Linked DNA regions of Methylorubrum extorquens. The protein of the gene in region 2 interacts with the protein of the main gene of each other region in a pairwise test. Links are inferred from orthologs where the notes say so. Each region holds a gene or a part of one and is shown on either strand. Other genes may lie near its edges.

Region 1 (4,218 bases), 380 kb from region 2 along the record:
CCTCGCCGCCTTCGCCCTCGGCCTCGCGCTTCTCAGTGGTCCGGCGCTCGCCGACGAGAAGCTGCCGCCCGATCAGCAGGCCAAGGTCGAGGACATCCTGAAGAAGGAGGGTTTCACCAAGTGGAAGGAGATCGAACTCGACGACGGCATGATCGAGGTGGATGACGCCATCGACGCCAACGGCAAGCAGTTCGACCTGAAGCTCGACCCGAAGACCTTGGAAATCGTGAAGCGCAAGGCGGAGTAGGCACCCGCTCCCGGAGAGGTCGCCTCTCCGGGACTACCGCATCTTCTTGAAGGTAGCACCGCTCTCGGCCACGCCCTGCCCATCCGGCATGAGGCCCTGCCAGCGTGTGGTCAGCGCCGCATCCTTGGCGCGAGCAACCTTGGCTAAAGTGAACAGGGGCTGGCCCGGCTTGTAGACTGCAACCCCGTACTTGTTGACCGTTCCGCCATCGCCGTAGCGATCGAACGCCACTACGAGATCCTGCCCGTCCCGACGGGTGCGGCAGCGGAGCGCCTCGTCGGATTGGAAGCCCCGTACGGTCAGAACGCATCCGTTGCGGACATCGGGGGGCAGCATCACGAGGTCGTAATTGACGACGATGCCCGTGCCGCCGGCCGTGCGACCGGCGACGTGCTCGTAGCGGTAGCGACCCTGCCAATCCTTCGGCGCGCCCTCCTGTGCCGGCTCTCCGGCCCGATCCTGCGCGCCGGCGGGCGCGGACAGGCCCGCGAGCAGAGCGAGTACGGTGAAGCGCACCGGAATCGTGGTCGTCCGCATAACCTCTCCCTGCATCGGCCCCTGCTTACCGGAAGCATGGCCGCGCGGATCGGGCGAGGCAACCCGCCTGCAACCCGCTTGCATCCCGCCGCGCGGGCCGTCATATACGGCGCGGGAGGTTGGCGAGGGACGTTTCACTCGCCAACCGGGTCAGGTCCGGAAGGAAGCAGCCCTAACGAGACCGAGCGGGTCTTTGTCCAGCCTCCCACCCTCGCCGTCCGCCTGAGCGGGACGGCCCGGCCACTTTCCGAAAATTCGAACGGCGGCATGGACGAGACGCACGGCACGCTCACCGACGAGCCGGGCCTGCCCGGCATGCCCGCCGCTGCGCCCGTGCCGGCCACGACGCCCTACCGGGTGCTCGCGCGCAAGTACCGCCCCCAGACCTTCGATGACCTGATTGGCCAGGGCGCCATGGTGCGCACGCTGGCCAACGCGTTCGCGGCCAACCGCATCCCGCAGGCCTGGATGCTGACCGGCGTGCGCGGCGTCGGCAAGACGACCACCGCCCGCATCCTCGCCCGCGGCCTCAACTACCTCCGCACCGGGCAGCCGGATACCGGCCCCACCGTGTCGATGCCGGAACTCGGCCAGCACTGCCAGGCGATCATGGAATCCCGGCACATGGACGTGCTGGAGATGGACGCCGCCTCGCATACCGGCATCGACGACGTGCGCGGCATCATCGATGGCATCCGCTATTCCCCGGTCTCGGCCCGCTACAAGGTCTACATCGTCGACGAGGTCCACATGCTCTCGGAGAAGGCGTTCAACGCCTTCCTGAAGACGCTGGAGGAGCCGCCGCCCCACGCCAAGTTCGTGTTCGCGACCACCGAAATCCGCAAGGTTCCGGTGACGATCCTGTCGCGCTGCCAGCGCTTCGACCTGCGCCGGGTCGAGGCCGACGTGCTCTCCGCCCACCTGAAGAAGATATGCGCCGCGGAAGGCGTGGAGGCCGAGGACGAGGCGCTGGCCGCTGTCACCCGCGCCGCCGAAGGCTCGGTGCGCGATGCGCTTTCCCTGCTCGATCAAGCGATCGCCCACGGGGCGGGCGCGGTCTCGGCCGCGGGCGTCCGCGACATGCTCGGCCTTGCCGACCGCTCACGCATCGTCGATCTGTTCGAGGCCGTGATGCGCGGCGACGTGCCGGCCGCCTTCGCCGAGATCCGCGCCCAGTACGATGCGGGCGCCGACCCGGCGGTGGTGCTCTCGGATCTGGCCGGCTTCACCCATCTCGTCACCCGCCTCAAGCTGGTGCCGGGGGCGGAGGCCGACCCGACCTTGAGCGAGGCGGAGCGCGTGCGCGGCGTCGCGTTCGCCGGGCGCCTGCCGGTGCGGGCCCTGTCGCGGGCGTGGCAGATCCTACTCAAGGCGCTGCCCGAGGTGCAGGCCGCCCCCCGCCCGCTGGCGGCGGCCGAGATGGCGATCGTGCGGCTCGCCTACGCCGCCGATCTGCCGACGCCCGACGAGGCCCTGCGCCAGCTTCGCGCCGACATCGCCTCGTCCGAGGGCAATGGCGCCGCTCGCCCGAGTTCCGGGCGCGACGGCGGTTCCGCCATGGCCTCGCACGGCTCGGCCGCGCTGCAGATGGCGCCCCCCGCCCCGCAACCCGCGCCTCGGCCGACCTTGGCCGCGGTTCCCTCCCCCGTCACCGCCGCGGCACCGCAACCCGCATCGCGCCCGGCTCCGGTGGCCCCCGCCGGTCCGCGGCTCGGACGCTTCGAGGACGTGGTCGCCCAGGCCGAGGCGGCCCGCGACATCGCCCTGAAGGTGGCCCTGGAGCGCGACGTGCATCTCGTGCGCTTCGAGGAGGGGCGGATCGAGTTCCGCCTTGCCCCCGGTGGCCGGCAGAGCCTTCCGACCGATCTCGCCCGCGCTCTCGATGCCTGGACCGGGCGGCGCTGGCTGGTGGCGCTCTCCAAGGAGCCCGGCGCGCCGACGCTTGCGGAGAATTCGCGGGCGGCCGAGGAAACCCGCCACCAGAACGCCGCCGCGCACCCGCTGGTGCGGGAGGTTCTGTCGCGCTTCCCCGGCGCGCAGATCGTCGATGTGCGGGACAAGGCGCCGGAGACCGATGGCGCCGACGCCGCGGCGGCGGGCACCGGGCCGGCAGCCCCTCCGCCCGAAGAGACGGACGACGACGCCTGAGGCGCCCGCCTTACCCTGGCAAGGCCGGGCTCCCGCGCCTAAGTGCGGGGAGCTGACCCTTTCTCGACCGGAACCGGAGCGAACCCACCATGCGCGACCTCATGGGCATCATGAAGCAGGCCCAGGCCATGCAGGAGAAGATGGCCTCGGTTCAGTCCGAACTCGAAGCGGTCGAGGTGTCGGGCGCGTCCGGCGGCGGCGCCGTGACGGTGCGGATGACGGCCAAGGGTCAGGTGCTCGGTGTTTCCATCGATCCAAGCCTGATGGTCGCCGACGAACGCGAAATCCTGGAAGACCTGATCGTCGCCGCCTGCAACGACGCCCGCGGCAAGGCCGAGGCGACGGCGCAGGAGAAGATGGCGGAGCTGACCAAGGGCCTGCCGCTCCCGCCCGGCATGAAGCTGCCATTCTAGAACATCGTCCCGAAAGGTGGTTGCCGGCTTTCGGAAAAAGACGATGCAAAAACAAAAGCTAGCGCATCGTCCTGGATCCGATATCCAGGGCGATGCGCTAGCTTTGGTTCGGCAGGATCGGCGCGGGCTATCCCGTCGGCCGGAAAGGTGTCGGCCGGACGAGTGAGGCGACTTGCCACATACGTCAGCGAGGGTGAGACCCGACGCCCTCGCGCGGGAGCCGCTCGCGAAATCAGAGTGACGTATCAAGGGCTTGGCATCGCTGGGCCATGGCGCATCCAGGGTGCCTTGAGTCCGACAGCTGAACGTTCCCCGAACGCGGCGGCACAACTCCAAATTTTGTTAAGGCAGCAATTTCATCGGAGCGGCAAGGTGAGTGGGCCGGGTCGAACGCGGCCCCCCCTTAGCGAGGCTCGGCGGTTCCGCCGGTCCCTCCGATCTGGGCCGGCGGAACCACCGCCCTGATTCGGGGAGATACCGTGCGGATCCTGTTCCCGGTTTCCCTGACCGCCGCGTGCGTTGCCCTCGCGGCCATTGTTGGCACCCCAACCTCTCGGCCCTGCTTGTTGCCGCCGCGATGACCGCAACGGAAGAAGAGCAGGGAACGGGTTGCTGAAGCGGCGCCTTGCCGCTTCGGAGGTCTGCCGGCGCGTCAGGCCGAAAGCCGCAGAGGCGTCGCTTCCAGGCTCGGAGTGCGTTCCGCATCCTCGCCGTGGCGGGCGACCACCACCCGGCCCACGCCGGTTTCCTTGGCGAGACGATAGAGTGAGACCAGAACCGGGTCGTCGGACGCCGCATCCGAGGCGATCACGATCGAGTCCATGCAGGGGCCGACCGCCGGAATGAGTTCGGCGCCGTCCTCGGCATTCCGCG
Region 2 (4,049 bases):
CATCCATCACGCCACCCTCCAGATCGAGATCGAGGGGCAGACCGCCTGCACGCTGCCGGCGGCGTGCGTCGCGTGATGTCTCTCGACCTTCGCAAGCAGGATTCCATGACAGCCAGGGCCTTCGTCGTCGGCCATCCGATCCGCCATTCCCGCTCGCCGCTGATCCACGGGCACTGGCTCGCCGAGCACGGGTTGGATGGCAGCTACGAGCGCATCGATGTGGCGCCCGACGCGTTCGAGGCCTTCGTCCGCGGGCTTCCCGCCTCGGGCTTTGCCGGCGGCAACGTCACCATCCCGCACAAGGAGGCGGCCTTTCGGCTGGCCGATTCCCTGACGGAGCGAGCGAAGACGATCGGCGCCGTGAACACGCTGATCGTCGAGGACGGCTGCGTGCGCGGCGACAACACCGATGCGCCGGGCTTCATCGCCCATCTCGACCACAGCCTCGGGCAGGGCTGGCCCGAGCGGACCGGCAGGTCCGCCCTGGTGCTCGGCGCGGGCGGCGCGGCGCGGGCCATCGTCGTCGGGCTGGTGGAGCGGGGGCTCTCGGTCCGCGTCGCCAACCGCAGCCCCGAGCGGGCGCGTGTGCTGGCCGAACTCGACCCCGAACACGTCGAGGCGCTGGCCTGGGAGGCCGTGCCGGACGCACTTTCCGACACCGGGCTTCTCGTCAACACCACCTCGCTCGGCATGGCCGGGCACCCGCCGCTCGCTCTCGACCTCGTCCCGCTCTCGGACCGCGCGGCGGTGGCCGACATCGTCTACGTGCCGCTGGAGACGCCGCTCCTGGCCGCGGCGCGGGCGCGGGGGCTTGCGGCGGTGGATGGGCTCGGCATGCTGCTGCACCAGGCCGTGCCGGGCTTCGCCGCATGGTTCGGCCTGCGCCCCGAGGTGACGCCGGCCCTGCGCCAAAGAATCGTCGCGGATCTCGTCGCGAAATGAGCGCTTCCGAACAACCCCGCCCTCCCGTGGTGCTCGGCCTCACCGGCTCGATCGGCATGGGAAAGTCGGCCACCGCCGCGATGTTTTCCGCCCGCGGCGTCCCGGTCCATGATTCGGACGCGGCGGTCCACGCCCTCTACGGGCCGGGCGGCGCCGCGGCGCGGGCGATCGGGGACGCCTTTCCCGGCGCCCTGACGCCGGAGGGCGGGGTCGATCGCCCGGCCCTGCGCACGGCGGTGCTCGGCAATGCCGAAAAACTCGCCCGGCTGGAGGCGATCGTGCATCCGCTGGTTCGCGACGAGAGCCGCGCCTTCCTCGCCCGCAACGCGGGGGCGCCGCTCGTCGTCCTCGACATCCCGCTCCTGTTCGAGACCGGGGCCGACGCCCGCTGCGACGCCGTCCTCGTCGTCACCGCTCCGCCGGAGGTGCAGCGCGCCCGCGTGCTCGCCCGCCCCGGCATGACCGAGGATGCGTTCGACGCGATCCGTGCCAAGCAGATGCCGGATGCCGAGAAGCGGGCGCGGGCGGATTACGTGATCGACACGAGCCGCGGGTTCGAACACGCCGAAGGCGAGGTGAAGCGGATCGCCGAGGAGCTGGCCAACCGAAGCCGCTGAGGGACGTCGCCGGTTAACGCATCCTTCGCCAGCCGCGCGCAGGCTGTGTTCCTGCATCGGATCGGAAAAAATGCTGCGCGAGATCGTCCTCGATACCGAGACCACTGGCACGGAGGCTCGAAACGGCGACCGGCTGATCGAGATCGGCTGCGTCGAACTCATCAACCACGTCCAGACCGGCGAGACCTTCCACCGGCTCATCAACCCGCAGCGCGCGGTGTCCGAGGGGGCGTTCGGGGTCCACGGCATCTCGGATGCGATGCTGGCCGACAAGCCGGTCTTCGCCGAGGTGGTCGACGCCTTCGTCGCCTTCTGCTGCGATTCGCGGCTGGTGATCCACAACGCGCCCTTCGACGTCGGCTTCCTCAATATGGAATTCGCCCGGCTCGGGCCCGCCGCGCCGAAGCCGATTGTGCTGGAGGACGTGGTCGATACCCTGCTGCTCGCCCGCCGCAAGCATCCGGGCGCGGCCAACAACCTCGATGCCCTGTGCAACCGCTACGGGGTGGACACCACCCGCCGGGTCAAGCACGGCGCGCTGCTCGACGCGCAGATCCTGGCCGAGGTCTATGTCGAGTTGCTCGGCGGCAAGCAGACCACCCTAGGTCTCAGCATCGCCGAACCGGCCGAGACCGTGGCGCTCGGTGCCCTGACCGATTCGGGTCCGGTCGGGCCGCGGCCGATCCGCAGCCGGCTCACCGAGGGTGAGCGCCTGAGGCATGACAGCTTTGTCGAGAGCCTCGGAACAAACGCCGTCTGGCGGGAATACATGGAGCCGTGAGCCGTTGCCCGCAGCGGTGACCGCACAGGCAACGATCCGTTAAGTCTTTCTCGGCGCGCAGTCTTTGGTGTCGAATGGCCCGTCCTTCGACCGGCTAGGCGCAAGTGGCGCCTCTCCCATCCCCTCGTCCCATCTTGCTGCAATGCAAAAAACTTCATCTTGCGGTGCAGCATAAGCCTTTCCATACCATCCTGGTGGCTGGCGCAGGGATGTCGCGCGATGATGGACGTGATTCAGGAGCGGCGGCCGGATGCCCCGATCGCCGTGAGACTCGGGGCCAAACCCGGCGACCATGAGAAGATCACGGTCAATCTCGGCTTCGTCGATCTCGGGCATGTCGATCTCCTCGTGTCGGAGGGCGTCTACGCCAACCGCAGCGACTTCATCCGCACGGCGGTCCGCAACCAGATCGAGCGGCACGCCGACATCACCCGCCAATCGGTGGCCCGCAAACCGATCGAAGTCGGTCTGCGCCGCTACGGCCGGGCCGAACTGGAAGCGGCGCAGGCGGCGGGGACCCGGCTCGACATCCGCGTCCTCGGCCTCGCCGTCATCGCCGACGACGTTCCCGCCGACCTCGCCAGCGCCGCGATCGCATCGATCGAAGTGCTCGGCAGCCTCCAGGCGAGCCCCGCCGTGAAGCGGGTGCTGGCCGACCGCCTGCCCTGACCCTCGGAAAATCCCCCTCGTGACCCGCTGCGCTCGCGCGCGCTCGTCGCCGACCCGGAAAGCGAGACCCGCATGACCGAACGTCACAACGCCTTCTTCACGGATATCGCCGAGGCCACCCGCCTGACCCAGGCCGGACGGCTCGGTGAGGCGACCGCCCTCATCCAGCGCAGCCTCGGCGGTGCGAACCTCTCCGCCGAGGGGGTGCGGCCGACCGATGCGTCGCCCGCCCCGAACGGGACGCCGCGGCTCGAAGGGTCGGCGACCCGGCTCGATCCGGAGGTGGGTGCGGCTCAGCCTACGGATCACGCGACGCTGATCCCCGAACGGCTTCGCGAGAACATCGACCATGTGATGCAGGGCCTGCGCTCGCTGGTGCCGTCGCTGAATGGGCTGACGGGCGGTGGCCAGGAGGCGCCCAGACCCAACGGTACCGAACCCGCCGGGGTCGCGTCGGAGGGCGGCCAGTTCGTCGAGCGCAGCTTCTCCAATGCCGCCGGGGCGCGGGACTACAAGCTGTTCATCCCGAGCCCGCGGAACGGACCCCGTCCGCTGCTCGTGATGCTGCACGGCTGCAGCCAGTCGCCGGAGGATTTCGCGGCGGGAACGCGCATGAACACGCTCGCCGAGGAGGAGGGGGTCTACGTCGCCTATCCCCGCCAGACGAGCCGGGCCAACGCGCAGAAGTGCTGGAACTGGTTCGAGCCCGGCGATCAGGGCCGGGAGATGGGCGAGGCCGGCATCGTTGCGGGCCTCGTCCGCGCGATTTGCGCCGAGCATTCGATCGATCGCTCCCGCATCTACATCGCCGGGCTCTCGGCGGGCGGGGCGGCGGCGGCCAACATCGCCCGGGCCTATCCCGACCTGTTCGCGGGCCTCGGCGTGCATTCGGGCCTTGCCGCGGGCTGCGCCCGCGACCTGCCCTCGGCGCTCTCGGCGATGCGCGTCGGCGCGCCCGGTGCGGCCGAGCCCGGCGGTGCGGCCGGCTTCGGCGCCGGCGCGGTGACGCAGAACCTGCGGGTGCCGACCATCGTCTTCCA

What was found.
Region 1: the proteins of dnaQ (region 2) and J2W78_RS19390 interact in binary tests that used the Escherichia coli proteins (3 or more experiments, as listed by UniProt). The link is inferred for Methylorubrum extorquens from one-to-one orthologs.

What each region holds. Positions count from the first base shown.
Region 1 is NZ_JALJXF010000001.1:4,152,127-4,156,344, forward strand. What follows is about bases 567-3,491. They hold J2W78_RS19390 (DNA polymerase III subunit gamma/tau), read left to right. Parts: upstream 567-1,051; coding sequence 1,052-2,932; downstream 2,933-3,491. Other genes in these bases: J2W78_RS19380 (DUF5991 domain-containing protein), read right to left, coding at 567-784; J2W78_RS19395 (YbaB/EbfC family nucleoid-associated protein), read left to right, coding at 3,022-3,345. In the rest of the region: J2W78_RS19375 (PepSY domain-containing protein), read left to right, coding at 1-247; more of J2W78_RS19380, read right to left, coding at 281-566; J2W78_RS19400 (GumC family protein), read right to left, coding at 3,998-4,218. UniProt on the Escherichia coli protein: Part of the beta sliding clamp loading complex, which hydrolyzes ATP to load the beta clamp onto primed DNA to form the DNA replication pre-initiation complex.
Region 2 is NZ_JALJXF010000001.1:4,533,049-4,537,097, forward strand. Bases 729-3,484 are described here. They hold dnaQ (DNA polymerase III subunit epsilon), read left to right. Parts: upstream 729-1,629; coding sequence 1,630-2,340; downstream 2,341-3,484. Other genes in these bases: J2W78_RS21175 (shikimate dehydrogenase), read left to right, coding at 729-942; coaE (dephospho-CoA kinase), read left to right, coding at 939-1,559; J2W78_RS21190 (CopG family transcriptional regulator), read left to right, coding at 2,560-3,009; J2W78_RS21195 (extracellular catalytic domain type 1 short-chain-length polyhydroxyalkanoate depolymerase), read left to right, coding at 3,082-3,484. Also shown: J2W78_RS21170 (cation diffusion facilitator family transporter), read left to right, coding at 1-76; more of J2W78_RS21175, read left to right, coding at 106-728; more of J2W78_RS21195, read left to right, coding at 3,485-4,049. UniProt on the Escherichia coli protein: DNA polymerase III is a complex, multichain enzyme responsible for most of the replicative synthesis in bacteria. The epsilon subunit contain the editing function and is a proofreading 3'-5' exonuclease.